3 regions of the Acetatifactor aquisgranensis genome follow, and region 3 is predicted to be linked to each of the others. Evidence: a T-box and tRNA genes for the amino acid it is inferred to sense, from the RefSeq annotation. Region 3 holds a T-box; the other regions hold tRNA genes.
The links. A T-box is a leader RNA that pairs with one kind of tRNA and senses whether it is charged. The one in region 3 lies ahead of thrS (threonine--tRNA ligase), so its partner is inferred to be a tRNA-Thr.

Region 1 (11,000 bases), on a different contig from region 3:
ATTTCTCCGTGCAAACTCCCCTTTTTATCCCAGTCCCGCAAAGAATTTTGCCGCAGATTCCACAGAAGCAAGCCTTAACAGCCTGCAAGTTCACGGAAAAGGAACCCCCGCCCGCCGTCTTTCATATAATATAAGAAAAAGAAAATCAGGAATGGCAATATGGAGAATATTCTGGAACTGAAAAACATCGGCTATTCCTACCACAATCTCCACGGGGAAACGAAAGCGCTGCAGAACATCTCCTTCGGCGTCCGGGAGGGAGAATCCATCGCCATCGTAGGCCCCAGCGGCTGCGGGAAATCCACGCTTCTGTCCATCATCGCAGGCCTCCTGTCCCCGGAAGAGGGAACCATCGTGGTGAACAATCCTGACGGCTCCCTGCACTATCCGAAGATAGGCTACATGCTCCAGCGGGACCATCTCTTTGAATGGCGCACTGTCTACCGGAACGTGACTTTAGGGCTGGAGCTGAACCATAAAATGACGCCGGAGCGGCTGGAGGCGGTGGACCGTCTCTTAAAAGACTATGGCCTTGACAAATTCAAGGATAAGCGTCCCGACGAGCTGTCCGGCGGCATGAAGCAGCGGGCGGCGCTGATACGCACGTTGGCCCTGGAACCCCAACTGCTTTTGCTGGATGAGCCTTTCAGTGCCCTGGACTATCAGACGAGACTTTTCGTGTCCGCGGATATCTGCCGTCTCATCCGCGCTGCCGGAAAGACCATGATTATCATCACCCACGACCTGTCGGAAGCTGTCAGCCTGGCAGACCGCATCATCGTCCTGTCCGGACGGCCGGCAGTGGTCAAGAACGAAGTAACCGTGCATCTGACGCTGGCGGACGATTCGCCTCTGGCTGCAAGGAACGCTCCTGAATTCCAGCAGTATTTCAACATGCTATGGGAGGATCTGACTCATGAGAGCTGAATGGAACAGAAAAACGAAAAACAGGAAAAAAGCCTCTTCGGAATTGACAAGACAGGAGGAATTCATCAGAAAGCACAGACGGCACCACCATGAAATCGCTTCCTGGCGGACGATCATCTTCGTCCTTTTTTTAGTCCTGTGGGAAGTCAGTGCCAATCTGAAATGGATCGACAGCTTCTTCTTCTCCAGCCCCAGCCGCGTGGCGCGCTGCTTCGTGGATCAGATCAGGAACAATTCCATGCTGGCCCATATCGGCGTGACGCTGCTCGAGACCCTGCTCAGCTTTCTGCTGGTGATTCTTTTCAGCCTGCTGGTGTCCACGCTGCTGTGGCACTCCAAAAAGCTGTCGGAGATACTGGAGCCCTATCTGGTGGTGCTCAACAGCCTGCCGAAATCGGCTCTGGCGCCGCTGTTCATCGTATGGCTGGGCACCGGCACCCGAACCATCATCGTGGCCGGCATGTCCGTGGCGGTGTTCGGCTCCATCATCAGTTTCTATACGGGATTCCAGCAGGTGGATCCGGAGAAGATTACGCTGATTCACACGCTGGGCGGCAGCAGGCGGGACGCTTTCTGCAAAGTAGTGCTCCCCGGCTCCGTGCCAATACTGCTCAGCACCGCCAAGGTGAACATCGGCCTGGCCCTGGTGGGCGTCATCATCGGGGAATTCCTGGCGGCCAGACGGGGACTTGGGTACCTAATCATATACGGCTCCCAGGTATTCCAGCTGGATATGGTGATTACCAGTATCATCGTGCTGTGCATCATTGCGCTGGGGTTCTATCAGTCGATACAGTTCATTGAGCATCAGATAAAAAAGCAGTTCAAGATGTGATTCCACCGCACTGTGTCGCTTCACCGGCACTGATTCCGCGCAACGCCGGCGGCACATCAGCGCCAAGGCCAAAAGCTTTCCGCTTTCCGGCCTTACATAACTTATCGCCTCAAGCCAGCTGCTTTAACTTGTCGCTGTGCTTCATCACGACATTCTTCATGATGTCGATATCTGCCTGCATGGCATCAATCTGCATGATGCCGTTCTTATACCTCTCATATGTAGAGAGATAACATTCCTCAATATTCTGTATACGGGGCAGAACCTCATTTTCGCTCTGTAGCTTCAGGAAACGTATGTCGTTCCGCATAGGAATACAGCATTCCTCCACACTCTGCAGCCCAGGCAGTATATCTTTCTCATTCTGCTCTTTCAGGAAACGTATGTCGTCTCTGATTGGCTGCAACTTGCTCTCTAGCTTACTCTCCAATATGCTCTCCAGCTTCACATCCATCAACTGCGATATCGCCAATAAGTCCTCGCTCGACAATGTCATAAAATATCCTCCTTTTTACCTGGAAACATACGATACGAAAACAATCACGAACCAACGATTTAGAAGATGATAAAGAAAACAGAAAAAAAGCTTCTGACGGGACTCGAACCCGTGATCTATTGATTACGAATCAATCGCTCTACCAACTGAGCCACAGAAGCTTATCACCCGGACAATTCCGGCAGGTCAAGTCGAACTGTTCTGACCACCTTTCGCAAGACCGATTTTCATTATACAGGCTTTTGAAATAATTTGCAACTACTTTTTTTATTTTTGGAAACTTTTCGCAAATTTGACTCTATTACGTCTTGTTATTATCATTTTTAAACAGGTTCCTTACCTGTGCCCGTATCCTCCATCCGGATTCCAAACTCGGTACATACCGGCACCTGGCAGACTTTTACGAACAGCCCCGGTTTGATTACATGCATATCATGCGGACCATGGACATCATGGAGGAACATTATGACGGATACATCACCCACCTGTTTGAAAAGAGCAGAAACATCGTAAAGAGGGACACTTCCGTCTGCTTCTATGACTGCAGCAACTATTATTTTGAAACAGAAACGGAAGATGACGATTATGTGGATGAAGTGACCGGGGAAACCGCCAGGGGCCTGCGCAAATATGGGCCGTCCAAAGAACACCGCCCCACCCCCATCGTGGAGATGGGGCTGTTCATGGACAGGGAAGGCATCCCCCTTTCCATGTGCATCACTTCCGGTTCCGACAACGAACAGACTACCGCCATCCCGCTTGAGAAGAAGCTCACGCAGATGTTCAAGGGGGAAAAAATTCATATACTGTGCGGATGCAGGGCTCGGATTCCTGAACATAAGGAATTTCAATTCCATGGGCGGGCGTGCCTTTATTGTTACCCAGTCCGTGAAAAGACTTTCCGGCACCTTAAAGGAAGCGGTATCGCATTATCGACCTTCATCTTTCGCCCACTCCTTTTCACTCCACGAGATACCGTTCCAACGGCTCCCTGTGGGCCTCTATGAACAGCCTGAGCCTCCTGCAGTTCCCCTTCGTCTTCCCATAGTCAACACGCTACAATACGGCCACTTTATTGGAATGTGGACTAATCATTAAATTTCGTCTACCTAGCGCTCAGCGGGATATGGGCGAAACCCTTCCGAAAAGGAACCTCCGCGCAATTCAATCTGCTCTAGTACAGATTTATATGGAGTCGATGGAAAATCGTAATATCCCGTTTGATCCCCTGTTTCAGGTATATATATCCGTAAACCGCCAATGTCTGTCGGATTACATTCCCACAACGCATAATCTGCGCATATGATGACATGCTTGAAATTTACATTTATGCCTTTGAGCAGCGAAATAATACAGCAAATCTCCCAAGCGGCCATAGCAATCACTATCATCCGCCCCTCCCTGGCCCGCCCAAGAAGTGTCCCTATAGCATAAAACGGCAGAAGATATAGAAAGACTTTTCCATATCTTGCCAAAGGTGCCGTAAAAAACCAAAAAACCATACAGGATATCATACATCCAGAAATATGGAGGAATTCCCACCTTTTTTCTTTCAGTACCTGATACCCCCCCACGCACAGACAAATAGGCACCAACGCTATGTTAATGACAAAAAGCATATAGTCTGTCCTTCCCATATTTTCCCGCCACACTGGAAACCACACTGAAAACGGGGCATCTGCTTTTGCTACATCGCACAGATTCCATGCCCAGACCTTTATTTCGTTCCGGTCCCTTATCAAGCTTGCCGCCGGCATTTTCCAATCCACAGGAAACAAATCGATTTCCGGGTATGGGTATAACAAATACCCGGAAATAATAACATTTCTAATCAAGAAAGGCATGACCGTCACAATACCAAATCCCAGATAAAGCGCAATTTCCTTCCATCGTTTCCCTGTAACCAATTTGAGTGCCGGGAAGAGTACAAGGAACACCACCATCGTCATAGACAGTTTGAGGGATACACCATAAACTCCCAGTATGCACAAATACGCATAGGGTGCTATATTCTTTTCCCCATCTTCAATCAAATTCACCCATTTGCTGAAAATATAGGCTGTCAGCCCAAGCGCGAAAGCGTCTGTCTCTGGCGAGCTTATATGACGCACTTTGCCCGCATAATACAGAATAATGATTATACGCAAAAAATCCGATGCGTAAATCCTGTTCCTATGCCAAAACCTCATGGAGCACAGAGCGTAAGAAAGCAAGAGCCACATAATGAAGCCATTCATGCTATGCAGTGATTGGCCTGTCAAAAACTTCAGGCTGAACAATGCCTGGAGCGGAAGGAACGAACTGTTGTAGGCCAGCCTGTTGTGCAGATTTCCTAATCCCGGAACCACTCCGTACTCCTCAATCCAGTGGATTGCCTGAGCGTGGTATAGAGCAGTGTCATAATGCCTTACCTCCCCGCTCGCAAAACCGGCCACTAATATCCCGATTCCCACAATTGCAAAAAATCGATATTTAAAAACATCTTTTTCCATATTCCTGAATTTTCTAAGCCAACACTTCATTTTTCCCTTTATCAAGATCACTATAATGGCATCCGCAAAAATCACGCTCATAAATGCGGCTCTGTTGACCCTGCGAAAAAGGCTAAAAAATTGAGCATAAACTGTCAGCGCACAGAGGCCTGTCATCAGAACCATGTCCAATTTCTTCTCTTCGTAGTGATTGAATTTTTCCAAAAAAGACAAAATAGCGGTTCCCCATAAAAATGCCGATGTGCCTATTACGACCCAGCTTAGTAATGTACAAATCATTCTACTTCATGTCCCCCTGTTCGTTTATATTAAAATTAGTTACCAACGCTTGCAATTAGGTATGCCCTAATTGTCTAACGCACCTGGCAAGAATCGGAAAAATCCCTAAAATATGCCGTTTCTATTGCCTTGCATCTTTCACTTCACATAAACCAGGTATCATTTTCTGTTTCAGTTCATTTAACCGCTGGAATATTTACTTTGACACCGTCCTTGAGGATGTGGTATATGGCTACCAGCATGGAATGTGCCACCGCAACGTAAGCTCTTTTCTTCCCACGATGTGCACTGATTCGTGCAAACTGTGCAGAGAAATACGAGTTTTTGTTTTTGACCGCTGAATGGGCGCATGCAACCAGTGTATCCCTCAGCAGGGCATTTCCCTTTGTGGTCTTACCGGATTTACGCTTATGCGCACTCTCATTATTTCCAGGGCAAAGCCCCGCCCATGAAGAGATATGGGCATCTGCTGGCCCTTGTCCGGGATGTAGCTCGCCGTAAGCAGGCCATGCTGCAGAAGATCCGCAATCCACTCTGCATCCTTCACATCCGTTTTGCGACCCGGAACGGCCTTCATATGGCGGGCATTGACTACCATGGCTTTCAGTTCACAGGTCTCAAGGATGTACAGGGGTTTCCAACAGGATGCCGTGCTCTCCATGGCAACCATCTCACAACCGCCCTCTTTGAGCCAGCCATTTCGAGAAGCTCCCTGGTTGTTGCACCGAAGTCCCGTATTTCCTGTTTGCTGCCTTTTTTGAAGCAGGCCACGATGAGCTTCTTGTGCACATCAATACCACAACATTTGTCGTAAACTTTCTCCATTCTGACACCTCCGATGGATAAATTTACGGCACAGCTTCCTATCTCTTGTTATTTTACTTTACGTCCTTATATGCCGTATACTTCCAGTATACACCAGAGCTTATGGCTTGTAACTACCAATAGTCTATCACTCACGATGTTTCATTTATGGTGGTGCCAAGCATCGCGGGCATGAGGGTTTACTTTTGTAGCGCATGAATATAATCCATAATAGGTTTTTCCACAAAATAATAACCACACCCGCCCACAACAATGCAACTTGCTATTATCACGGCAAAACTTATTGTAGTAGGAATCGAAAGTTTTCTGCCTAATATATTTAATATGACAATCAATGGAAAATGCACTAAATACAAGGAAAATGAAATTTTTTCCAAAAAATCAAGAACTCTACTTATGCAGAACTCTTTTCTTTTTTGTATACCATTGCTTAATTCCATACCTACCCCTCCATACACAATTAGCATAAATGCAACGCCAAATTTAAACACTCTGTTGAAAGACATCAATACACTTATTTCTCTATTCTCTGCAATCCAAAAAACAGTCAGCCAAATCATTCCTAATACCAAAGCGGCCTTTTTCTTCACTGCATTAGGTTTCTTCTGTTTAACTGTACATGCAATCAACATCCCTATAAAAAACTCTAAAAACACTGGATTCCCAATAAAACTAATGTATACATTCTTAAAATCACCCATATTTACAGCTATTATCAACGCTACCCAACAAGCAATAATCCCCCCAAAAAACCTTATCCCACAAATATAAATAAATAAAGCGACAAAATAATATAGCATTTCATATGGCAATGTCCAGCCTGTAGGTATTATTGGCATTTCATTCGCCGCAACATCTGTAGGCAGGCACAAAAAGGAACGGAAAATACCCCTTGCATCCAACTCAATCCAACTAACCAATCTGGACCCAAACACTTTAACCACAAAAAAATGCAGAGTCAAAACAACACCTGTGTATATCCAATAGACAGGATAGATTCTAGTCAATCTTTTTTTAATATAGGCAACCGGCTTCATATCTCTGTCATATGTCCACAGCATAAGAAATCCGCTGAGGATAAAGAAAAAGTCAACGCCACACCACCCTTGTATAAAAACTCCCTGAAATAGGTTCCTGTCTATCAACAGATTGGCATGTGCCAATACTATAAGCAACGTTACCCCCCCACGCCCTTTTCCCAAAATATCAATCCTCTTTTGCATTTATCTCCCTCCGCCAAGGTATAGGCATCATATACCAAAATCTGAAATATCCATTCTATTCTCATGACTCCTAATCCATCTATAAGCCACTGATGGCAAACAGATTACATTTATTGACATAACTATAAAACTGCCCAAAATGATTCCACTGAGATACATATCCATATTTTTTGCAAAAAATATGGATAACGGGATATTCATGATTGCCCCGACAACAGATATTACAATAGATACTTTAATATGTCCCACTCCACACAGAAACGACGAATAATTATTCGAATACATTTGCGCAATCATATAGACCGCAACGACAACAATCAGAGTCTTTCCATACTCCAGCCGCTCTCCTAACCAGATTGCTGCAAACGGCTCAAATAGTAAAACACCCATAACTGTGCCTAATGTGAACAACAGAGTAATGAAATTAATCTTCCTTATCGTATTCTTTATCCACTGAATATCATTATGTGCCGCCGCTTCCGTGTATGCCGACCACATAGGCATAATAATAATTCCATGGACCTGTACTACCATATAAAAACATTTATAAACTATGTTATATGGTGTTACACTGGTACTTCCATACAAACTTGAAATCAAAAGATTGTCTGTAGTATTCAGCACCAGTGTACATATCTGCATAACAAAAAAACCTATTCCCAATGAAACTAAAGGTTTCATATAGCGCACACGAATCATCGATAGCTTAGGACGTAAATAAACATTTTTTCCAGCAAGGAAAAAAAATAACAACAGATTATCTATTAGACTTATCAAGCCATACATCAGCGCAACGGCCAGCAGACTTTCATGAAAAAACTTCGAAAGCCCGAAAAGGACAATGATTTGTAATATATGCCCAATTACCCCCATAATACTGTTCAGGCTCGATTGTTGAATCGCATATGCTGATGTCTTACTTAACGCCAGAACAAAATTGACGCAAACAAAAAAGAGGCTGATAAAAATAATAATATCGATGTTCTCATCATCAACATTTAAATTGAAAAAATCAGTCAGCCCCATAAAATGCCAGCAAACCACTAGCAGTATGAAAAAAACACCTGCCATCACAGCACTCCCCAGATATGCTGTGGATATAAAAATTTGCGCATTCTGCTTGTCATCTTTTGCAATAGCCTCTGTAAGTCTGTTCCTAAGTCCATTTCCTATCCCTATATCAAAATAATTTATCCATGACACAATATTCAGGATAATTGCCCATATTCCATACTTTTCCTGACCCAGGAAAGAGAGTGCCATTGGTGTATAAATCAAAGCTAAAATCATGCTGATTGGCTTTAGGAACATGGATATCCCTATATTTTTAACAATTCTCTTATTATCCACTTTTATATCTCCAAATCTTATACGACTCACTGCATGCCTATTTACCTTCTTGTAGATGCCTGATTATTTTTGCCGGATTCCCTCCTACCATAGTCCAAGGCTCCACATCATGCGTCACCACGCTGCCCGCTCCGATAACTGCACCTTCGCCAACAGTGACCCCTTTTAAAATCATACACCCAGTTCCAATCCATACTTTATCACAAATTTTAATAGGTGCAGACTTTACGATTGACCAATCCTTATTTTTAATTGGGCTATATCCGGCAATCAAATCCAGATATTCTTGTTCAGTGTCATTTTTCCGTTCTTTCCATTCTACAGAATGAGAGTTATGGTCATATATCAGACAGTCCCAAGCAATTGTCACATCATTCCCTATGTCAATTCGATTAATCGAAATAAACGTGCTACCGCCTATATGCGAACGGTTTCCCACGGTAATTCTTCCTTTACCTGTTTCAAATACATATTTGCCTCCTATCACACAATGTGCCCCCACCGAAAGATATATTCTTGCCTGCTGTGGATTCCTCAAATCAACCATGAAATCATCCTCATAGAAAGAATCTGGACTCAGCTCAATATATGGTTTCGCCTTTTTCATTTCTTTCCGATGCTTTATTTTTTTCAGTAGAGTGATAACCTTCATTTCTGCCCCCATTCTCCCTTAACCCATTCACAATACTCTTCCAATGCAGATTTCATGTCCGTTGTTTTCCGATATCCTAATGCCTTCATCCGCGAGATATCTGCCTTCCAATTGAGCGGATCCCCCTCTCTGAAAATACCATTAAAAAATATATTCCTCTTCTCTATTCCGATACAATCCGCAAAACATTCAGCGGCCTGCCTAATTGTAATCTCTTCCCCATTAGCCACATTAAAAACGATTTCATCTGTCTCCACTGTAGACAACAGATAAAGCGCCTCTATGACATCATTGACATGAATGTAGTCCCTGCTCTCTTTGCCTGTACCGAACATATCCAATCGGCCTGTTTTCTTGAATTTGTCATACATATCCCAGAATATCTGTTTCCGCAGCCCGTTTCCATAAGCCGAAAAAATTCGGGCAATCTTTATATCCATTCCATAATTCTTTACAAAATACATGCACATCTCTTCACACATTACCTTATGGAGCGCATAAGGAGAAAGCGGATTCGTCTCTTTTACCTCGCTAATCGGTAACCGAACAGGATTTCCGTATACACCCGCACTTGACAAAAATATAAACCGCATTCTATTCTCTAGATGCAGCTGATGCATTGCAAACAGGATATTATGAGTCAATACCACATTTCCATGAAAATCTTTTTCTGGAAACCGGACGGACTGAGCTACATCCGCACAGCCCGCACAATGAATGATAACATCTGGTCTACATATCTTAAGCGCCTCCAAAACAGCAGCAGAATCACCCATATCCATTTTTTTCATATTAGTTTCTGCACCTGTTTCCAAAGCGAAATCCCACCCCTCTACCTGATATCCGCTCTGCAGAAACCTTTCTGATAATTTAGAACCTATGAAGCCAGCCACACCAGTAATTAATACTTTTGCCATATGCACCCCTAAATCAATAACAATCTAACATTTTTTTGAAATTTTCAGAATATTTTTTTGCTCGCTCATACATGTCCTGTACCCCGTCTTCTATTGAATCGCAATGCTCACACTTGATTTCTTTTTCAATTAATCCCGCCAATTGTTTTGGATTATATGGATCAAACAAAATGCATTTCTCATTTTTCTGTTCCCTATGAATCGGAATATCCGATAACAATATTGTCTTGTCCAATACCTTGGCATCTTCAACCACAGTTCCCCACCCTTCAAAGAGCGATGGCTGAACGACAAATTGAGAGTTTTTCATGATGGCGAGCTGCTCTTTCCTGTCTATAAACCCACAATTCAACAGATGCCCTCCCATAGCTATGTCCTCAAAATAAGACGATATCTTATCGATATAATGTGGTGTGCGCGAATCTTTCATTCTCCCAGTAAATACAAAGAACATATCTTGATTTTCTACTTTTTCCAACAATAATTTTGCCGCTTCAAGCACTACAATGTGGTTTTTGTGTTGCCAAAATTGATTTGCTATATAAATATATTTTCTATCAAACAAGTGATATTTTTTAAGTATTTCATCTTCCTCACTTATTATATCCTCAATTATTTGGGGCTCAATATAGGACACAAATGGAACTACAAATACACTGCGCTCTCTACCATAAAAAAGCTTCAAATCATTTCTGCAATCTTCACTGCTTAACACCAGCGGATACCCTATACGAACAATTTTTCTGCTTGCCTCTATCCGATGTTCTCGTTCACTCTCTGTATAACAGTGGGGCAATCGATTGTGCTGAAAATCAGGAATCCACGAAATACCTCTAATCTGAAAAAAACTACTGATTTTAGTAGAACATGGAAACATATATTTTATATTCATTATTTTACATAGAAGTATACGGTATAGCTTTTCAATTTCACAAAAAGATTGCGGAATTGTAATCATCTGAACAAAATCCGACAATCCCTGAAACACATTTATGTTCTCCCTG
Region 2 (11,000 bases), on a different contig from region 3:
ACGGAAAAGTAGTGCCGGCGGGAGCGGGCGACGGAAATGTGGAGTATATTCTGAAGAGCCTTCTGGACAACGGATATGACGGCTTCTTAAGCCTTGAGCCCCATCTGGGAAGCTTTGCAGGGCTGGCTTCGCTGGAACTGGACGACAAGATGCTGGATCTCCCCCAGGGAGGAGAGGGAACCTTTACGCTGGCTTACCGTGCCCTGGAAGAGATTGTAGATAAGATAATCGAGTAGGAGGATTTGCTTTATGGAGAAAGTAAGATTAGGTGTAATCGGCTTTGGAAACATGGGAACGGGACATGTGAAAAACGTGACGGAGGGTAAGGTGCCCGACATGGTAATGGGCGCGATTTGCGATATCGCTCCGGCCAGATGCGAGGCGGCCAGGCAGCAGTATCCCGGAATCCCGGTATTTGGCGATGCCGGGGAGATGTACCGCAGCGGCCTGTGCGACGCCGTTCTCATCGCTACGCCCCATTACTATCATCCGCCCCTTGCCATAGAGGCGTTTGCCCAGGGCTTGCATGTCATCACGGAAAAGCCCGCCGGAGTCTACACCGGACAGGTAAAGGAGATGAACGCCGCCGCGGCGCAGTCTGACAGGAAGTTCGGCATCATGTACAACCAGCGGACCAATCCGGTATACCAGAAGCTGCGGGAGATGATTCAGAAGGGCGAGCTGGGCCATATCAAGAGGATTACCTGGATCATCACGGACTGGTACCGCCCCCAGGCTTATCATGACAGCAGCACATGGCGTTCCACCTGGAAGACAGAGGGCGGCGGCGCGCTGATTAATCAGAATCCCCATCAGCTGGATCTCTGGCAGTGGATGTTCGGGATGCCGGACAGGATATTTGCCAAGGCCAGCTTCGGAAAGTATTATGACATCGAAGTGGAAGACGATGTGATGGCATATTTTGAGTACGAAAACGGCACCACAGGAGAATACATTACCTCTACCGGGGAAGCGCCGGGCACCAACCGCCTGGAGATTGCCTGCGACATGGGCAAGGTGGTGGTAGAGGATAACAGGATTGTCTTCCACCGCAATGTGATATCGGAGCGGGAGCACAATAAAGTCAACGCGGAGCCTTTTGGAAAGCCGGAGTGCTGGGAGTGCAATATTCCGGCGGATTTCTCCGGCGGACCTCAGCATGTGGGGATTCTGAACAATTTCGCTTTCGCCGTGCTGCATGGCGGGCAGCTTCTGGCGCCGGGAGAAGAGGGGGTATTAGGGCTTACGATTTCCAATGCCATCCATCTGAGCGCATGGACAGGAGAGACTGTGGATGTGAAGAACTTCCCGGATGATCGGTTCTATGAGCTGCTCCAGGAGAAAATCAGGACTTCTGCCATCGTGAAAAAGGAGTCCCAGGTAATCGTGGACAACAGCAAGACTTATTAAGATACAGGTAAAATATTCCGGCAGAAGAGCGGATGGAGAGGGAGGCATTCATGACGAACGATTTTTCAAAAGGAAAGATATGGCGTAACATTATATCCCAGGCTATCCCTCTGATGCTGGCGCAGCTGGTGCTGCTTTTGTACAATGTGGTGGACCGCATCTATATCGGACATCTGCCGGGAGCGGACAGTATGGCGCTGACAGGCATCGGGCTGGCGTTTCCGCTGACTACGCTGATTGCCGCGTTCACTTATCTGTTCGGTACCGGAGGGACGCCGCTGTTTTCCATAGCCAGAGGAGCCGGTGAGGAGGAGAGGGCGGAACTGATATTGGGAAACACATGTTCGCTGCTCCTTGGCTGTTCCGCGCTGATGTTTCTTTTCTGCTATCTGTTCCGCAGGCCGGTGCTCTATCTGTTCGGGGCAAGCGACGCTTCCTATGTGTATGCGGATGCGTATCTGCGGATTTATCTGTTTGGAACTCCTTTCGTCATGCTTTCCACGGGGCTGAATGGCTTTATCAATGCCCAGGGTTTCCCTAAGATGGGCATGATGACCACGCTGATCGGAGCGGTGCTGAACCTAATCCTGGACCCTGTCTTCATATTTGTAATGGATATGGGGGTAAGGGGAGCGGCTTTGGCCACTATTTTGAGCCAGATTGTATCTAGCATCTGGGTCCTGAATTTCCTGACCGGGAGAAAGGCGGGGCTCCGCATAAAGAAACAGCATTTGCGGGCAGACTGGAAACTGACCCGGGAAATCGTCTCCCTTGGCATGTCGGGTTTCATCATGCAGGGGACAAACTGCCTGGTGCAGGTGGTGTGCAATGCGACGCTGAAGATATACGGAGGGGATTTGTATGTGGGCATCATGACGGTCCTCAATTCCGTCAGGGAAATCCTGTCGCTGCCGGTAAGCGGCCTAACCAGCGGATCCCAGCCGGTGCTGGGGTACAATTACGGAGCGAAACGGTATGACCGCGTCTGTCAGGGAATCCGCTTTACGGCCTGTATGGGGATTCTGTATACCTTACTGGCCTGGGGAGCTGTGATACAATGTCCTCATTTTCTGCTTTCGATTTTTACGGAGGACGCCGCCATGCTGGAGGCAGGAATCAGCGCGCTGAAGCTGTATTTCCTGGGATTTTTCTTTATGGCATTCCAGTTTACCGGGCAGTCGGCCTTTACCGCTCTGGGATATTCCAGACATGCGGTCTTTTTTTCCCTGCTGCGCAAGGCCGTGATCGTGGCGCCGCTGACGATAATGCTGCCCCAAACGGGGTTGGGCGTGGACGGTGTGTTCTGGGCGGAACCCATTTCCAATTGCATCGGGGGACTTGCATGTTTTATCACCATGTATTTTACGCTGTATCGGAAGCTGAAAACGCGGTAGGATAAATGAATTCCTCCGGCGGCCCATAACCTTTGGCATACAAAATAGCGGAAATCCTGATTTTATCAGGATTTCCGCTATTTTTATTTAAGCTGCTGACGGGAATCGGACCCGTGACCTCCGCACTACCAATGCGACGCTCTACCGACTGAGCCACAGCAGCACATGAGCAACATTCCCGCGCTCACAAATGATATTATAGCAAAGATCGGCAGCCTTGTCAACAAAAAATTCTAAATTTTTTGCACAATTCTTAATGGACTTTTTTTAGTTTTGGCAGCCCCCAAATTATGCCAATTAATGTAAGGGCAGATATTATCTCTGCCAATCTCCAGAACCATGGCTCGACAAAACGGATAGAAATAGAGCCGGAATATCCCTTTGGAAATTGGACACGAACCATATTGTTGGTGCCTGCGCATACAGGGAGAGCCTGGGAGGTGTCCGCATCAGTGCAGCGGTAGTATTTGTAATATAATAAAGGAAAATCTACATACGCATCCTCTGATTGAGCCTTGACGTTGCAGGAAATTGCCGTCCCCAGCTGTTGATAGGCTTCCAGAGGGGCTACTCCATTTGCATAGACAAGGTTCGCATGGATGAGATTAGGGTCAGTACCGGAAGGTAAGTAATCACATGTGCAAAGCTGCATTGTATCTAATTCTGATGTGCTGTAAATACGATAGGGCTCCCCGGAAAACGAGAAATCGTAAAAATACCATCCACAGCTTAATATCAGGAGAAAGATGCCGGCGAGAAGATAATTTTGGCAGTTCCCCCATACCTTTTTGCCTATATGAAAGGAATAGCATACAACGAATACCAGCAGTATCGTGGCGGGCATGAGCATTCTCCATGGGAACTGCAGGGTCAGAATGATTTTTTCGATGCCCTCATTTATAGATATAAGGGCATCCCATGGGAAATAGCAGGTAGCCATATATAGTGAGAGAACGCCAAACAGTGCGCACAGGATTGCTGGAATATAGTTGCGGTCTTTTTGGCAATCTTTCTTATGGATGCAGAGGAGATAGATAAATACAAACAGGCCAATCGTCATCAGGATACCGACGCCGAAAGTAGGTTCTGTGGCAATTCCGGCTGATGTGGACCAGGCGCTGCCGGTACCTTTTTGGAATAGCGCGAACAGCTGTATTGGAAATAGTCCGCCTGTCTGAAAGGAGCCACGCGGAGCGCCTGACCATTCTGGAGAATTAACCATGATATCCTCCGTATAAAAATCGAGGAACGGAACAATAAAATTCAAGTTGAGAAGAATGGCCAGTGCAGCGGCAGTGACCAAAGAACGGAACACATATTTCCTGAAAACGCGTTTTATAAGTATCAGGCAGGTCAATATGATGAAAAGCCCTACGATGAGAGTGCTTAGCACATGAGACTGAATCGACCCGGTGAGCCCAAAGGCGATGAGAATGGAATGCTTCCACCAATTTTCCTTTCTGCTGTCCTGAAAAACCAAGTAAAATCCACATAATATCAGTGGGAGGACCATCATGGCACAATATTCTCCTACCGCTGCTCTTGTGTACACGTCCATGAGACGATAGGGGGCCAGCGTATAGGCCAGACAACCTAACAGGGCAATTTTCTCATCCGAGAACATCTTGCGGAAAGAATAATAGCCAATCAGGACAGTTCCCAGATTTATGAATGCTACAAAAAATTTGTAGGAAGCCTGAATGGAAAAACCGAGTATGCGGAGGAAAGCAGGGAAATACAGGAAGGCATCGCCGTAAAATATTCCCACTGCATAGCCATATCCATTGGCCCATAGAGGATGGAGCTTTACAGGAAAAGTGCCAAGGGAAAGGCCCTGGCTGATGGCGTCGATTCTTATCAAATGAAACAAAATATCATGGCCGGCCATGAGAAAATCGGTATAGAGCGGATAACAGGATATCCCAAAGATACCGGCCAGAGCCAAAATGATTTTTCTGATCCTGATATCAGAGCGTAGAAAAAAATAGCCCAGATTGATGAGCACGCATAGTAGGAAAGCATAGAAAAAATTCTTTTTGTAAAGGGAACTGGTTTCATAAATCCCGATATTACTTATACGGATATAGCCATTCCCGGAAAAAGAGACATGAATAACAGCATCATCTACACTACGGGAAATATCTAAAACCATAGTTTGGGTATAACAGGTGGAATCCAGCTCAAGAGAAGGGCACTTCATTTCCAGACTTCCCAGACCGGAGCTGACAGATACGGAATTTCCAGGACAATTCACAGCATAATCAATCTGTATCTGATAGACGCCTTTACTCAGACTGAGCGAAGGCGTGGACAAAAAAACTCCTTGACTTCCTGAGGAATCATCCATGGAAATCAACGTGCCGTCTATTATTGCGTTTTCTGCGAGAAGATAGTCGTCAACTGTAAAGTTTTTGCTGTAAGCATTGCCGCGGTTAAGAAGCCAGCTGCTGGCAGCGATTAGAAGAATAATGATTTGTAGGCCAATCACGATGTGCTTTGCGCGTAGTCTGGAAAGTTTTATGGAATTCATATGTGTCCTCGCTTTGGTTATTTTATAAAAAATCGTTCTTTACAGATATTGGTTCTGGGATTTGCGCATCAGAAATTTTACGGAATAGCCCTTTTCCTCACAAATGGAACGGACCATATCTTCGGCAATCTCCCTTGAACTGTCGTTCACGCATATGATACAGTTGCTTTTGCTGAGATGAAAGATAGAGGACTTGGGCCAGCGGATATAATAGGAAATGCGTTTGCTCAGGAGAGCCTTTTCGATAAGCTGCTTGCATTCCAAGTCTGCGACTTCGCATAACTCTATTTCATTGTTCACTTTCACTGAAGTATATAATGGCTGTTCCATGATTGACCTCCTTGGTGTATGCTGATACTTATTATCTCATAACTATATACGCCTTTGTGTACCTTAAATTTAAGAAAAGAACAAGATGTTTTCCGTGCCAATATTATATCATAATTCGACATTTATATGCAAGTATATAAGAAAAGATGCAGCCTGGCAAAAAGCCATGACACATGTGGAAACGTCATGGCTTTGAGCGGTATTTCAGGGAAGTTATTCTGTGTCTTCTAAGCCGGCATCCTGCAGCGCATTCTGTATATCGCGTTCGTTGGCGGCCCATTCCTGCTGTGCCAGGATTGCCTCGTAGTCCGGATTCGCAAAGAATGCGGCATCATGCTGGCAGTGAGGGGTATCAGAGCCGTATGGCAGCGGTTGTCCATCAGGACCAAGCGGCTGCGTGACACCAGAGGAACCCTGCAGCAGGGCCGGATCCTCCTGGAACGGCAGATCCAGCGCACCGGGTATTTTCATCGGACACTCAGGGCTTGCGGGCAGCAGGTCATAATGACAGATATCTCCCACATAATGTATGTTGCATGGATCCGTAGGAACGGTTCCCGCGGCAAAATATTCACCACGTGTGGCCGTGCAGACACCAGGGATGGGCAGCAGGCCTGATTCGATGCATACTTCAGCGCGGACGATGCCCTGGGGTGTGGTGAACTTCTCATCGGGCAGGTTCTCGTGGATGCGGCTCATGATAGCTGTCCAGAGAATCTTCGCCAGGTCGGATTCCTTTCCGGGATTTGTGGTGCGCAGGCCCACATTATTGTCATAGCCTGTCCATACGCTGCAAGTGTAATAAGGGGTGAAACCGGCGAACCATACATCATGATAGTCATTGGATGTACCGGTTTTTCCGGCGATGGCCATAGCATTGCTGAAGTTACAGCTGGCCCCGGTGCCGCCTCCTTTTACCACGTCCACCATGGCATCTGTCAGCAGGAAAGCAGTGGTCTCCTTGATGACCTGCCTGGAGGTGGGATTGGTATTGTCCAAAAGGATATCGCCGTCCGTATTGGTGACCCTGGTGTAGAGTTTTGGCTCCACATAGGCCCCCATGTTGGCGATGGCTGCATAAGCGGCAGTCAGTTCATAAGGGGTCACTCCGAAAGTCAGCCCTCCTAAAGCCAATGTCTGGTTGATATCTGTGTAGAACCGTTCCTCGCCATTGGAGTCCCTGAGCCACACGCCGTCTGTCAAAGTCGTGAAGCCGAAATTCAAGAGATAATCATAACCAAGCTGGGGCGTGATGACAGTCTCTGTCTTGGTGGCTATGATATTCAGGGATTCCCGTATGGCTTCCCGGATGGAGTTGATGCCGCGGTAGCCGCTGTACCAGTTCTTGACAGGAGTACCGTCACTGAAGTTGAACGGCGCGTCCATATAAGTGGTGGCCAGTGTCTGCCCCGCGCTGTCGAGAGCGGGAGCGAAAGCAGCCAGCACCTTAAATGTGGAACCTGGAGAGCGTTTGGCATCGGTGGCCCTGTTCAGGGTACGCCGTCCTTCCTTGGCGCCGCGCCCGCCTACGATGGCTACTACATAACCGGTGGACTGGTCCTGGATGGTCATCGCGGCCTGCGGCTCTGCGGTCATGGAGATTGTCTCGACATAATTGTCCTCTCTGTCGGCTATGCCCAAATCAGCCAGCACAGCCGTGCGGTAGGTTTCGATGGCTTCATAAGCCGCATCCTGGGAGCTGAATATAAGGTTAAAGCCTTTGTCCAGGTTATCCTGGAACCAGGTCATCATATTTTCCTTGCTGAAGTTGTACTGTTCCTCGTTTGCACCGTACACAGTGAGGGCGTAATTCAGATACCAGTACACGTTTTCCGGATAATTTTCCGGATTGGAGAATTCCTCGTCGGCTATGGCCTGGATAGTAGGATCCATGGTGGACTCGATACGCAGGCCGCCGGAAGTCAGCAGGGTCTCTGCCATAGACTCGCTGTATCCTGCGATATTGACCAGATCGTCCCGCACCTGTTCGTACACGGCATCCGAGAAATAGGAGCCCGCAGTAGTATTGGTAGTGGTCTGGAAATCGATGTCATGCAGCTTGATGCGGTCGTATACGGCATCTGTATCCGCCATGGCTTCCTCATATTCCTCATCCGTGATAAAGCCCAGCTCCAGCATATTGTCCAGACAGTCTTTCCGGCGGCCGGCATTCGCTTTGGGGAAATGAATGGGATTGAAACCGGTGGGATTCTGGGTGATGGAGGCGATGACGGCGCATTCCGACAGTGTCAGATCGCTGCAGGATTTGCCGAAATACCGCTGGGAGGCGGATTCCACGCCCAGGGTGTTCTGGCCCAGATTGATAGCATTCATATAGCGCAGCAGCACATCTTCCTTGGAGAATTCCTTGGAGATGGCCAGAGCCAGATTCTGCTCCTGGATCTTACGTTTGACCATTTTAATCATATTGCCGTCTTCTTCGGTCCAGGTGGTGAAGATAGTGTTCTTCAGAAGCTGCTGGGTAATCGTGCTGGCGCCTTCCTTTTTCTTGCCCATGGACTCTACGAAATGCCAGCCGGCACGGACGATTCCCTGGATGTCGATGCCGTTATGCTGGTAGAAACGCTCATCCTCCAGCGCCACGAAAGCCTCGCCCAGATGCTTCGGGATAAGGTCCATGTTGTTGATCTGGATACGGTTGGAGTTCATGCTGACATACTGGTCGATTTCATTGCCTTCGCAGTCGTACACGATGGTGGCTTCGCCTGTGGCGACAACATCGCTTAAATGAATCCGCGGGGTGGAGGCCAGGATGCCTTTGAAAGCGCCTATACCGGCGGAAACACAGCAGATGACCACGCCGATGACTGCCGCCAGGCTCAGCTTCACCAAAGTCAGCGCCAGCTTTCTGCTCCATTTCTTTGACTTAGCGTTAAGTGCCCTCTGTTTGGCCCGGACACCTCTTTTTCCATAATTCATTTGATTCGCCTTTCTGATGAGACGCATGTAATTATCGGTTTTGATCCCGATAATCCGGGTCACACGCGTATTTGTATCGATTACAGGGACAGTCTTTGGAAACCTATAATCAAATCCTATTATACCAAAAAATACTATGTAAATAAAGGTTTTCTTTTTCTTCTTAATAATTGTTTCACATTTTGGACAAATTATGCTATCCTAAAGGCAGGAATCAGAAAAGAATTGGATGGGAAACATATGGATAAAAATAAGGAAAAAGAGACTTCCTGCCGGGTGCTCCTTGAGGGCGGCCAGGGGGAGTATGTGGAGAAGAAGTCCCGCTTCATCGCCACGCTGCGCAAATGTGAGAGCGAGGAGGAGGCGCTGGGCTTCCTGGAGGAGATGAAGAAGAAGTACTGGGATGCCAGGCATAATTGTTACGCTTTTGTGATCGGGGCCAGGGGAGAACTGACCCGCTGCAGCGACGACGGGGAGCCCTCCGGCACGGCGGGACGGCCCATGCTGGAGGTGCTGACGGGAGAGGGCATCCGCAATGTGGCGGTGGTGGTCACCAGGTATTTCGGCGGCGTGCTGTTAGGCACCGGGGGCCTGGTCCGGGCTTATACCCAGGCGGTGAAGGAAGGGCTGCGAAACTGCGTCACGGGCAGGATGCGCCATGGGTACGAGATGACGGTGGAGGCGGACTACGGAGATGTGGGAAAGCTTCTGTACCTGCTGGGGAATGCCGGGATAGAGCCGCTTTCCGCGGACTATGGGGAAAAGGCGGCCCTGCGCCTGAACGTCCCGGCCGAGGCGCTGGAGGCTTTGCGGAAAGAAATGGCAGATGCCACCAGCGGCCGGGCGAAGCCGGAGGGGCTCAAAGAAATTTATTACATTGACAAAGAAACAGGCTGAGGTTAAAATAAAAAGAGCGGCGCAGGTCCCGGGAGCCGCGGAAGGTTCTGAAAAGTACAGCATTTCGAAAGGTGGTGGTTATAATATGAAGAGTCAGAAAATGAACAGCGACAACCCTCTTCCTGGTCGAAGTAGCCAGCCAATATTAAAACCACATAAGGAGAAATGCTATGGAGAGAAGAATCGAGTTAGAAGAACTTAAGCGACTTCTTGCCGCCAAGAAGTATACGAATATCCGTCAATTTCTTGCCGAGCTCAATGAAGCGGACATCGCTTTCCTCATGGAAGAGCTGGAGGAAGAAGAGCGGCTGAAAGTGTACCGTATCCTGCCAAAGGATTTGGCGGCGGATGTGTTTTCCTATCTGGAGGTGGACAGCCAGGAGGCGATCATCAACTCCCTGTCCGACAGAGAGGCGGGCAATGTCATCGACAATCTGATGGCGGACGACGCGGCTGATCTGCTGGAGGAAATGCCTGCCAACGTGGTGGAGCGGCTTCTGGCCAACGCGAACCCTGAGACCAGGCAGGCCCTGAATCAGCTGCTGCGGTATCCGGAGGACTCTGCGGGCAGCATCATGACGGTGGAGTATGTGTCCCTGAAGGAGAGCCTGACGGTGGATCAGGCCATTGAGCGCATCCGGGCCGTGGGGCTGGACAGCGAGACTATCAATATCTGCTATGTGCTGGACGCCAGGCGGGAGCTGGTGGGGACAGTGGCCCTGCGTTATCTGCTGCTGAGCCAGGGGGACGAGATCATCGCCGATATCATGCATGAGAACGTGATTTCCGTCAATACCCTGATGGATCAGGAGCAGGTGGCGGAGAAATTCAAGAAATACGACTTCATCGCCATGCCCGTGGTGGACAACGAGAACCGTCTGGTGGGCATCATCACGGTGGACGACATCGTTGACATCATGGAGGAGGAGACCACGGAGGACATGGAGAAGATGGCGGCTATCGTGCCCAGCGACAAGCCCTACATGCGGACGACGGTGGGGGAGACTTTCAAAAAAAGGATTCCCTGGCTGCTGCTGCTGATGGTGTCGGCCACCTTTACAGGGGCGATCATCGCTTCCTTTGAGGACGCATTGAGCGTATGCGCGGTGCTGACGGTGTTCATTCCCATGCTGATGGACACAGGGGGGAATGCGGGCGGCCAGGCCAGCGTGACCATCATCCGCGGGCTTTCCCTGGGGGAAATCACCTATCGCGATGTGCCCAGAGTGGTGTGGAAAGAGATCAGGGTGGCCGTTCTCTGCGGCGGGACGCTGGCGATAGCGAATTTCGCCAAGCTGATGCTGTTCGACCGGGTGGGGATACTGGTGGCCTTTACGGTGTGCCTGACACTGGTGGCGGCGGTGCTGATGGCCATGGTGGTGGGGTGCCTGCTGCCCATCGGGGCCAAGCGGCTCGGATTCGACCCGGCGGTGATGGCCAGCCCGTTCATCACGACGATTGTGGACGCTTTGTCGCTGTTGGTGTACTTTCGGTTCGCC
Region 3 (11,000 bases):
GCCGGACGGCAAAGTTCCCCAGGCATTCCATCGCTTTCAAATGGGCGGATGAGCTGCGGGAGACCACGCTGCGGGAAATTGAATGGAGCGCCAGCCGGACAGGGCTGATCAATCCGGTGGCGATTTTCGAGCCGGTGGAGCTGGAGGGCACCACAGTGAGCCGGGCCTCTGTCCACAACATCAGCATCCTGCGGGGGCTCCAGCTGGGAATCGGGGACCGCATTACGGTATATAAGGCGAACATGATCATTCCGCAGATTGCGGAGAACCTGACGGCCGGGGAGGAACTGGAAAGGCTGCGCATGGAAGCCGGTGTCTCCGGGGAGGCGATTGGTATGGAGGAGCCTTTGGAAGAGGACGGAGAGGCCGCTGCGGACGAACGCCCGGAAGAAAGCGATTCCGGAGAAGCGGCGCTGTCCCGGCCGGAATGGAAACTGGTAGAAATCCCGAAAAAATGTCCGGTATGCGGCGGAGAGACGGAAATCCGTCAGGTAAATGACGTCCAGTCACTCTACTGCACCAACGAGAAATGTGCCGCCAAGCAGATCAAGGCATTCACCCTCTTCGTCAGCCGCGATGCCATGAACATCGACGGCCTGTCGGAGGCCACGCTGGAGAAATTCATCGATATGGGATTCATCCATGAGTTCGCGGATCTCTTCCATATGGACAGGTACCAGGAGCAGATTGTGGAGATGGAGGGCTTCGGCGAGAAATCCTATCGGAATCTTATGGAAAGCATAGACCGGGCGAGGCATACCACTTTGCCCAGAGTCGTGTACGGCCTCGGCATTGCCAACATCGGCGCGGCCAATGCCAAGATGCTCTGCCGCTTTTTTGACCATGATTTAAAACGGATGCAGGAGGCGGATGTGGAGACTTTGAGCGCCATAGACGGCGTGGGCGAAGTCATAGCGACAGCCTTTGTGAAATATATGCAGGATGCCGACAATCTTCGGAAAATAGCGAATCTGACCAAAGAGCTGGAGATTGAGACTCCAAAGGTGGAGGAGGGGAGCCAGACACTTTCGGGCTTAAGCTTCGTCATCACCGGTTCCCTGGAGAAATTTGCCAGCCGGGCCGATATGAAAGAGGCTATTGAGCAGAAAGGCGGCAAGGTGACTGGGAGCGTCACCGGCAAGACCGCCTGCCTGATCAATAATGATGTGACCTCTTCCTCATCGAAGAACAAGAAAGCCAGGGAACTTGGAATCCCCGTCCTGTCAGAGGAAGATTTCATGAGACAATATGGGATAGAAATTTGATGATAGAAATTCTGCGGAACTGAAAGGGAGGAAAGTAAGATGCCAATCAAGGTGCAAAACGATTTGCCGGCAAAAGAAATACTGATTAACGAGAATATATTCGTCATGGATGACCTGCGCGCCATCCATCAGGACATCCGTCCTCTGGAAGTACTGATTCTGAACAACATGCCCATCAAGCAGGACACGGAACTGCAGCTGCTGCGGGCGCTGTCCAACACGCCCCTGCAGGTGGACGTGACTTTCATAAACGTAAAGAGCCATGTGTCCCTGAATACGCCGGCCAGCCATCTGAACAAGTTCTACACGACGCTGGACGAGGTGCGGGACAGGCAGTTTGACGGCATGATCGTGACAGGGGCTCCTGTGGAGGACATTCCTTTCGAGGAGGTGGACTACTGGGACGAAATCTGTGAAATCCTGGACTGGGCACAGACCCATGTCACCTCCACGCTGCACATCTGCTGGGCGGCCCAGGCCGGACTCTACCATTATTACGGCATCAACAAGAAGCTCCTTTCCAGGAAGCTGTTCGGCATATACGAGCATAAGGTGGAGAACCGGAAGATTCCCCTGGTGAGGGGCTTTGACGATATTTTCCTGGCGCCCCAGAGCCGCCATACGGAGACGCCCGCCGAATTGATTCATGCCTGCAAAGAACTGATGGTGCTGGCGGAGTCGCCTGTGGCCGGGGTGTATCTGGCCATGGCCGAGGAGGGGAAGAAGATATTCGTCACCGGGCATCCTGAGTATGACAGGTATTCCCTGAATAATGAATACCACCGGGATCTGAACAAGGGACTGCCCATTCAGGTGCCTTACAATTATTACCCCGGAGATGACCCGAAAGAGAGGCCGCTCCTCCAGTGGCGCTCCCACAGCAACAACCTCTACAGCAACTGGCTCAACTATTATGTGTACCAGGTGACTCCCTATGAGCTGGGGAAAAGCGGAGAAGTCAGCCGCCAATAGAAACTGCAAAAAGGAGCATCCCCATATCTGCGGATGCTCTATTTTTCACGGTCTATTCTTTCACAGCCCTTGTCCCGTATTCTTCCAGCAGTTCCACATATCTGCGATAACGATCCAGCGGGCAGTCGGGAGGTGTCTGATGGTCTACGCTGGGGATGAAGCCGCCGCTCTTCATCACCGGCAGCAGACGCTCAAATTCCCCGCGCATGGCTTCAGTGCTCTGCCGCATGGTCATCTTGTCGAAAGCCCCTATGAAGATGAAATCGGGATAAGCCTCTCTCAATGCGGCCACGTCCACGCCGGCCTGGCGCTCCAGGGGAAGCACGCCCTCGATTCCTACCCGTTTCATCCAGGGAATCATCTTGCTGACATCGCCGTCCGTGTCCACGATGACCTTGGTGCCGTGTGCCTGTATGACGGGGATGACCTTGCGGTAGTAGGGGGCAAGGAATTCGTCAAAGCATTCCTCCGAGATCATCGGGCCGTTGTTATAGCTCATATCTTCGGCAAAAGTCATGAAATCCGGGGTGAGCAGTTCGTAAACCCGGTCAAGCATCTTTATCTGATAATCCGCCAGGTCATCCAGGATACGGTGGTACAGCTCAGGATAATCATAGAAAGAATACAAATGATTCTCGATTCCGAAAAGCGTGCGCGGGAACCAAAAACCGCCGTCCAGGGAGAGCCAGATGGGGAATTCTCCGGCATCGTGGCCTGCTTTTAACCTGCTCATAGCCTGCAGCGGGCCGGCAATCGCGTGTTCGGGATAAAGGTAGGGCAGTAGATTTTCGTAATCCTGTTCATCCTCCATGATAGGCCCGCCGTTGAATGCGGGCTGCGGGCAGTCCCCGGCCTTGTGGGGGAGCCAGAACTGTACATGCTGGTCCAATCCGAGAGATGGGGCCAGCTCATTCCAGGGAATTTCCGTGGAAAGCCCCTGACTGTGCCATGCATCGATGGTCTTGTCCCACCAGGAGGCCCATTCTATCATCGGCAGCCGGTCGTCAGGTTTTTCAAAGCGGAGCACGGCCTGGACGCGTTCACGATTTTTCATATCATCAATCTCCTTTGCTTTTTTCTGGAATTGATATCATGTTATCATGAATCTGTGCCCGGCGTAAATGTGGCGAGGTTATTTTTTAAAAAAATTCTCCGGAAAACAATACCATATAGTTTGCAAAAGACAGTATATTTCCAGACTGCAAACCGATACATCGGGCAAAAAAAGATGTGGGATTCACATTTTTTTATGCATATTTCACATGAAAAAAGTCCGGGCAGGCTTTCTTTTTGGAGAAAATGAAAAAAATCCTTTTTTTGTTCCGGGAAATATGATACAATCGCTTTATTACAAGAGGAATGAAAGGAGAGGGATGGCAATGGATTCGTTCAAATATTATCTTGCGATTGATATCGGCGCGTCCAGCGGGCGCCATATCCTGGCGCATCTTGAGGATGGCCGGATGGCACTGGAAGAAGTGCACCGTTTCCCCAACGGCATGGTGGAGAAAGACGGCGAGAACGTCTGGGATGTGGACGAGCTGTTTGCCCAGATTAAGCTGGGTATGAAGAAGTGCGGGGAATCAGGCAAGATTCCCGTCAGCGTGGGCGTGGATACCTGGGGCGTGGACTTCGTGCTGCTGGATAAGGCGGGCAGGCGCATCGGCAATGCGGTGGCCTACCGCGACGGGCGCACCAAAGGGATGGATGAGGAAGTATATAAGATTATTTCCGAGGATGCGCTATATGCACGCACCGGAATCCAGAAAGCAATCTTCAACACGATTTATCAGCTGATGGCCCTGAAAGTGAAGAAGCCGGAGCAGCTGGCGGAGGCGGAGACCATGCTGCTGATGCCGGATTATTTCCATTACATGCTTTCCGGTGTGGCGGCTGCGGAATATACGGAGGCTACCACAGGACAGCTGGTGAGCCCCGAGACCAGGGACTGGGATATGGAGCTCATCAGGAAACTCGGCTATCCTGAGAAGATTTTCCAGAAAATGGTCACGCCCGGCACCGTGCTTGGAGAGCTGACTCCCGAGGTGCAGGAAGAGGTGGGATACAATTGCAAGGTAGTGGAGCCTGCCACCCATGACACCGGTTCCGCTGTCATCGCGGTTCCCACGGCCAGCGATGACGCACTGTACATCAGTTCCGGCACATGGTCCCTGATGGGGACGGAGTTGATGGAGGCCAACTGCTCCCCTGAGAGCAAGGCCAGCAATCTGACCAATGAGGGCGGGTACGACTATCGTTTCCGTTTCCTGAAGAATATCATGGGGCTGTGGATGATCCAGTCCGTGAAAAAGGAAATCGGCGGAGAGCTTGGCTTCGGTGAAATCTGCGACATGGCGTCCGAATGCACCATCTCCTCCATCGTGGACTGCAATGACGACCGTTTCCTGGCTCCGGCCAATATGACCGAGGAAGTGCGGGAGGCCTGCAGGGAGTCCGGGCAGCAGGTGCCGGAGGGACTGGCCGAAGTGGCGTCCGTCATTTACAACAGTCTGGCCCAGTGCTATGCGAAGACCATACGGCAGCTGGAGGGCATCACCGGGAAGAAATATGACTGTATCCATATCGTGGGCGGCGGTTCCAATGCAGACTATCTGAATCGTCTGACAGCTAAGGCTACGGGCGTTCCTGTGTACGCGGGTCCTACAGAGGCCACTGCCATCGGCAATATCGCGGCGCAGATGATGTCGGCAGGAGAACTGGCAGGCTTGAAAGCCGCCAGGGCGTGTGTGTTCGAGTCTTTCCCTGTCAGCCAGTACCAGCCGTAGGCAAATCGGGAACAGGCAGGGAGCGGTTTCTTAGCCTGCGGCGGATTCGGAATGCTGCCGCAAAAAGAATGCCGGAAAGCCGATATCCAATAAAACGGAAACCTTAATATGAAAAAGGATTTCAATATAAAGAAAGGATGAAAAGAAATGACAGCAAAGGAAAGATTTGAATCCGCAAAAGAGATTTACGCATCCTACGGCGTGGATGTGGAAGATGCGATTAAAAAGTGTATGGAGGCTCCTGTAGCGCTTCACTGCTGGCAAGGCGACGATGTGACCGGCTTCGATCATGACGGCCCCCTGACCGGCGGTATCCAGACCACCGGAGACTATCCGGGAAAGGCCAAGACTCCCGAAGAGCTGATGCAGGATATGGACAAGGCTTTAAGCCTGATGCCCGGCAAGAAGAAGCTCAATCTCCACGCAAGCTATGCCATCTTTGAGCCCGGCGAGTTCGTGGACCGGGACAAGATTGAGCCCAGGCACTTTGCGAAATGGGTGGAGTTCGCCAAGGAGAGAAATATGGGTATCGATTTCAATCCCACATTCTTCTCCCATGACAAGGTAAAGGACGGCCTGACCCTGTCCAGCCCGGACGAGGAGACCAGGAAGTTCTGGATCGACCACGGCAGGGCATGTGTCCGCATTTCCCAGTATTTTGCGGAGGAGACCGGTGTTCCCTGCGTCATGAATATCTGGACCGGCGACGGCTACAAGGATATTCCCGCTGACCGCATGGGCCCCAGAATGAGATATAAGGATTCCATCGAGCAGATTCTGTCCGAGCCCTTTGACAAAAACAAAGTGAAACCCTGCGTGGAGTCCAAGGTGTTCGGTATCGGCGTGGAGGCATTTACAGCCGGAAGCGCTGAGTTCACGCTGAGCTTTGCCGCTACCCATGACGGCTGCCTGCCTCTGATGGACAACGGACATTATCATCCCACGGAGGTGGTATCCGACAAGATTCCCGCGCTGCTGTGCTTCTATCCGGAAATCGCTCTGCATATCACAAGGCCTATCCGCTGGGACAGCGATCATGTGGTGCTGTTCGATGACGAGACAAAAGAGATGGCAAAGGAAATCATCAGATGCGACGGTCTGGACAGAGTCTACATGGCGCTGGATTACTTTGATGCCAGCATCAACCGCGTATCCGCATGGGCCATGGGCTTCCGCAGCTGGCAGAAAGCGCTGCTTATGGCTATGTGCACTCCCAATGCAGAACTGAGGAAGCTGCAGGACGAGAACCGCATGACTGAGCTGATGGTGCAGCAGGAGGCTGTGAAGACCCTGCCTTTCGGCGACGTATGGAACGAGTACTGTGAGCGCTGCGGCGTAGTGTCCGACAAGGATTTCTATGGCGAAGTGAAGAAGTACGAGGATGAGGTTCAGCTGAAGAGATAAGTGTGGGAAGTTCATTTTTTCAGGATTATGGCCGGGGCGGCGGAGTCATTGCAGCCCCGGCCGTTTTTGCCGGTTTATGAGACGGGCGGAAAAATGGACTTCCTCTGTCAGGGTCATGGAGGTATCGCCCCGATGATTTTGGATGGCGCATGGCAGGTGTGGACGTAAAAAATGGAAGCAAAGGGGCTCGAACCCTTGGCCTCCCGCTAGTCAGGCGAGCGCTCATCCCAGCTGAGCTATGCTTCCATGCACCTATAATAACACAAATGAAAGAAAATGGGAAGAGGGAATTTTTAAAATTGAGAAAAATGAGAGGATTTTCGGGAGAGAATTCCGGGTGAGATGCAGGAACGAAAGTTACAGAGTCCCGCTTCCTCTGGTCTTGGGGCTTCTGGACTGCTCCGCCCGGCAGAAGGCGCCGAACAGCCTGGGGAGGCTGTCCTTTGGGACATGCACGCCGGTCCGGCCCCCGAATCTGTTCTTCTTCGCCGCTCAGGGAGGTGAGGCGGGAATTAAATGCCATTTATATAGTATAGCATATTTTTTGGGGATTGGTGTGTAGTTTTGGGATTCTCTCAGGATGAGGCGGCTTATGGATTGGGGGACAAAGGCCGATATCCTAAGTAACCGTATTTAAGCGGAAGACTGCTATGCTCAAGACAGCCCCGGTTTTCCGATTCGCCCAAGAGGAGCATATACGGCTGGCGGTCTGAAAGCTGTTGTAGTGATAGTGGCTTTGCTGCAGTTTTACGTGAATTCCAATGACGTGCAGTATGAAGAGGAGGAGAGAGCAATGGGGGATTATGTGAATGGTATGTGGAAAGACAGCACAGGCAATGGGAATCCTGTGAACTTTAAGGGGAAATGGGGGGAGCACATCTTTACGGAAGAGGAGATACGGGCGCTCCTGAACGGGGAAGAGATATGTTTTGGATACAAGGGAAGAGATATTCGCGGTCATATACAGTATTGCTCCTATAATGGAAAGGAATATATAGGATTCAAGCCTGATTTCGACAAAGCATACGACAAAAAGCCTGTCTTCAGAGGCTCCACGTTCCGGCTGGACATGCGCAAGGAAGACATCATGGCCGAATTCATGAGGCGGAACTACTACGCGCGGCTGCGGAATGACGACAGGACGGAGATTGCATATCGGAGAATCGTCGACCAACAGGAACAGCGGGCCGGGGTAGACGTGGAATACACCCGGAACGGGAGGACATGTCTGGTTGATGAAAAAGCGCAGATGGACTACATCTTTAACGATGCGCCCCTGCCCACTTTCGCGCTGGAAATCATGGGAGTGAAGGGGGCGGAAGGGTGGTTCGTCAAGGATGGCCTGAAGACACAGTACTATATGTTCATCTGGCCTCATGCGGAGGGCGATTCGCTGACTGTGGACAGTATCCGATACGCGATGTACGCCTTTGTGGAGAAAAAGGCGCTGCAGGACGCGGTGGAAAAGCGGTACGGAACGAAAGAGGAGCTGACAGAATGCGCCCGCCGTATCATGGCAGGCAAAATCGGCTATGAAAAGGGCAACAGAGTCTATTATAAGGAGAAGCCCTTTGACGCGGAGGGCTACCTGGTATACACGAAAAAGCCGGTGTCCGGCCAGGAGGGCAAGGCGGAAGAGCCGGTCAATCTGGTGGTAAGCCGCCGCTGGATCGAATCCCTGGCGGAGGAGTACGGAACCGTGAGACCATGAGCCGACCACAACTGAATCAGCAGCACAGCGCCAGAGCGTATAGAAGACCAGTCTGTACGCTCTTTCTTTTGCCTGGAAACAGCAAAACACATTTTTTCTGCCGGATTGTGCTTCCCTGAAATCCGAGAGCATATTCAGTGTAACAGATTCCCCGGGACAGGTCTGCCAATCAGACATGGAAAATTCAGCAACTCCCGGTTGCGCGAAAAAATGCAGTGCAAAATTCCCCACACGCCTGCAATCCGGCTCTTGACAAGCGGCCTGCGCCATGATAGGATAAGAGACAAATCAACATAAGAAAAAGCGATGACGGAAACAAGTAGCATAAAAATCGCAGACAGAGAGAGCGTCACAGGGTGGAAGACGCTTATGTGGATTCTATGTGAAAACCATTCCTTAGCTGCAATGCTGAAAGTAGACGTAAGCGTTGCCGTACACCTGCGTTAAAGGTTAGGATTTGATGGAATCTGAAGTGAAAAATTAAGGTGGAACCGTGCAATGGGCACCCTTAAAGGTATGCGACACATATCTTTGGGGGTGCTTTTCTTATGTGGATTAATAATCTTAAAGAAAGGAAGAGAAAAAATGAAGATCAAGATGAGAGACGGTTCCATGAGAGAGGCGGCCTTTGAGGAGGAGCTGGGGAGGGACGCGTTCCGGCATACCACGGCCCATATCCTGGCCCAGGCGGTAAAGCGGCTCTATCCGGACGCGAAATGCGCCATCGGCCCGGCGATTCCGGAGGGGTTCTACTATGACTTCGAATTCCCGTTCCGGTTCTCGGAGGAGAATTTCCCGGAAGTGGAAGCGGAAACGCGGAAGATTGTGAAAGAAAATCTCCAACTGCGTCAATTCACGGCAGACCGGAAGTGGGCCCTGGAGGAGATGGAAAGGCGGGGCGAGGATTATAAGGCGGAGATTCTGTGCGGGCTGCGGTCAGAGGAGCAGATTAGCTTTTACAGGCAGGGAGAGCATCTGGAGATGTGCGCCGGCCCCCATGTGGCCTATACCAGCGCGGTCAGGGCGTTCAAGCTGCTGTCCGTGGCGGGGGCCTACTGGCGCGGCGACGAGAGGAACAGGATGCTTACCCGGATCTACGGCACGTCCTTTCCGGATTCCAGGATGCTGGAGGAATATCTGAACCGCCTGGAGGAGGCGAAGCGCAGAGACCACAGAAAGCTGGGCAGAGAACTGGGGCTGTTCGCGCTGCTAAAGGAGGGGCCTGGTTTCCCTTTCTTTCTTCCCAGGGGCCTGGTTTTGAAGAATCTGCTCATCGACTATTGGAGGAGACTGCATGCCAGGGAGGGGTACCGGGAGATATCCACGCCGGTGATCTTGAACCGCGGGCTTTGGGAGACTTCCGGGCATTGGGAGCATTACAGGGATAAGATGTACGCCACGGTGATCGACGGGGAGGACTACGCCATAAAGCCCATGAGCTGTCCCGGCGGCATGCTGGTATACCAGATGGAGCCCCGTTCCTATCGCAATCTCCCCATGCGGGTCAGCGAGCTGGGGCTGATCCACAGAAACGAGAAGTCGGGAACCCTCCACGGACTCATGCGGGTGCGCTGCTGCACACAGGACGACGCCCACATCTTCATGATGCCGGAGCAGATCCAGGAGGAGATTAAAGGGGTGGCCCGGCTGATAGATGAGGTATATTCGAAATTTGGTTTCCAATATCACGTAGAACTGTCAACCAGGCCGGAGGATTCCGTGGGGAGCGATGAGGACTGGGCGATGGCTACCGACGGCCTGCGGAATGCTTTGGAGGATTTAGGGCTGCCCTATGAGGTGAACCCCGGGGACGGGGCGTTCTACGGCCCGAAGATTGATTTCCACCTGGAGGATTCCATCGGGAGGACATGGCAGTGCGGAACCATCCAGCTGGATTTCCAGCTGCCCCAGCGTTTCGGGGCGGAATACATCGGGGAGGACGGGAAGAAGCACCGCCCCATCATGATACACCGGGTGGTGTTCGGCTCCATCGAGCGGTTCATGGGTATCCTGATAGAGCATTACGAGGGAAAGTTCCCGCTGTGGCTGTCCCCGGTACAGGTGAAGGTGCTGCCTGTTTCGGATAAATATATGGATTATGCGCGGGAGATGGAAAGCGCCATGAAGAAGGAGGGCCTGCGCTGCGAGACGGATGCCAGAGGGGAGAAGATAGGCTGCAAAATCAGGACGGCGCAGATGGAAAGGGTGCCCTATATGCTCATCGTAGGCGAGAAGGAAACCGGAACCGGAGACGTCTCTGTCCGGAAACGGGAGGAGGGCGACCTGGGGAGGATGCCGCTGGAGAGATTCCTGGGAATGCTGAAAGAGGAAGGAATCTGAGCGTTGGACACTTTATCAGCCATGTGGCAAGCAGGATTCCGGATTCTCGGAAAAACGCAAGGCTTCTCGAAAACAACAAAAAACAAAATAAACCCACAAAAATATTAAGGGAAATAGTGCCAGATTTATTGACATTTGGATAACATAGGCATATACTGAATAGGAAAGATGCTTGTTCCGGGAATCACGACTCACAAGAAGATATACTGCATAACGCCAGAATTTACCATACTGCATTTGTGAAACGTATATGGCTGGCGTTATGTAGTCAGGCTACCCGGAAATTTTAACTGTTAAGCAGTGTAAATGACAGCCTCAAAGAACACAAAATCGAACTGAGAGAAAATAGAACACAAAAGAACGCGAAGCGGTCAACACAGAAAGGAGCACCAATGGCCAAATATTACACACAGGAAATCCCCAAAACGGACAGAATCCCCAGGCTGGTAGCGCATCTCTACGCCAAGATGCCGGAAATCGAATCCGCCAGGGCCAGGCTGATCACAGAATCCTATAAGGCGA

Region 1: it encodes a tRNA-Thr, which carries the amino acid that the T-box ahead of thrS (threonine--tRNA ligase) is inferred to sense. The anticodon was not compared.
Region 2: it encodes a tRNA-Thr, which carries the amino acid that the T-box ahead of thrS (threonine--tRNA ligase) is inferred to sense. The anticodon was not compared.

What each region holds. Positions count from the first base shown of each region.
Region 1 covers NZ_CALPDH010000011.1:136,014-147,013, forward strand. The annotation lists gene NFS35_RS11420 (ABC transporter ATP-binding protein) at 160-927, shown strand; gene NFS35_RS11425 (ABC transporter permease) at 917-1,762, shown strand; gene NFS35_RS11430 (hypothetical protein) at 1,872-2,258, opposite strand; tRNA gene NFS35_RS11435 (tRNA-Thr) at 2,347-2,419, opposite strand; partial or broken gene NFS35_RS11440 (IS1634 family transposase) at 2,582-3,182, shown strand; gene NFS35_RS11445 (LIC_10190 family membrane protein) at 3,368-5,029, opposite strand; gene NFS35_RS29660 (transposase) at 5,206-5,487, opposite strand; gene NFS35_RS11455 (IS110 family transposase) at 5,397-5,690, opposite strand; gene NFS35_RS11460 (hypothetical protein) at 5,633-5,854, opposite strand; gene NFS35_RS11465 (acyltransferase family protein) at 6,034-7,077, opposite strand; gene NFS35_RS11470 (lipopolysaccharide biosynthesis protein) at 7,105-8,427, opposite strand; partial or broken gene NFS35_RS29880 (galactoside O-acetyltransferase) at 8,486-8,635, opposite strand; gene NFS35_RS11480 (NAD-dependent epimerase/dehydratase family protein) at 9,076-9,996, opposite strand; gene NFS35_RS11485 (glycosyltransferase) at 10,010-11,000, opposite strand, start outside.
Region 2 covers NZ_CALPDH010000024.1:29,484-40,483, reverse strand. The annotation lists gene NFS35_RS19390 (sugar phosphate isomerase/epimerase family protein) at 1-236, shown strand, start outside; gene NFS35_RS19385 (Gfo/Idh/MocA family protein) at 250-1,410, shown strand; gene NFS35_RS19380 (MATE family efflux transporter) at 1,461-2,804, shown strand; tRNA gene NFS35_RS19375 (tRNA-Thr) at 2,895-2,967, opposite strand; gene NFS35_RS19370 (hypothetical protein) at 3,058-5,334, opposite strand; gene NFS35_RS19365 (hypothetical protein) at 5,374-5,664, opposite strand; gene NFS35_RS19360 (transglycosylase domain-containing protein) at 5,878-8,604, opposite strand; gene NFS35_RS19355 (YigZ family protein) at 8,845-9,501, shown strand; gene mgtE (magnesium transporter) at 9,672-11,000, shown strand, end outside.
Region 3 covers NZ_CALPDH010000012.1:57,083-68,082, forward strand. The annotation lists gene NFS35_RS11820 (NAD-dependent DNA ligase LigA) at 1-1,265, shown strand, start outside; gene metA (homoserine O-acetyltransferase MetA) at 1,305-2,237, shown strand; gene NFS35_RS11830 (uroporphyrinogen decarboxylase family protein) at 2,290-3,291, opposite strand; gene rhaB (rhamnulokinase) at 3,617-5,023, shown strand; gene NFS35_RS11840 (L-rhamnose isomerase) at 5,171-6,427, shown strand; tRNA gene NFS35_RS11845 (tRNA-Val) at 6,600-6,673, opposite strand; gene NFS35_RS11850 (hypothetical protein) at 7,152-8,138, shown strand; T-box leader at 8,436-8,651, shown strand; gene thrS (threonine--tRNA ligase) at 8,724-10,478, shown strand; gene NFS35_RS11860 (glycyl radical protein) at 10,871-11,000, shown strand, end outside.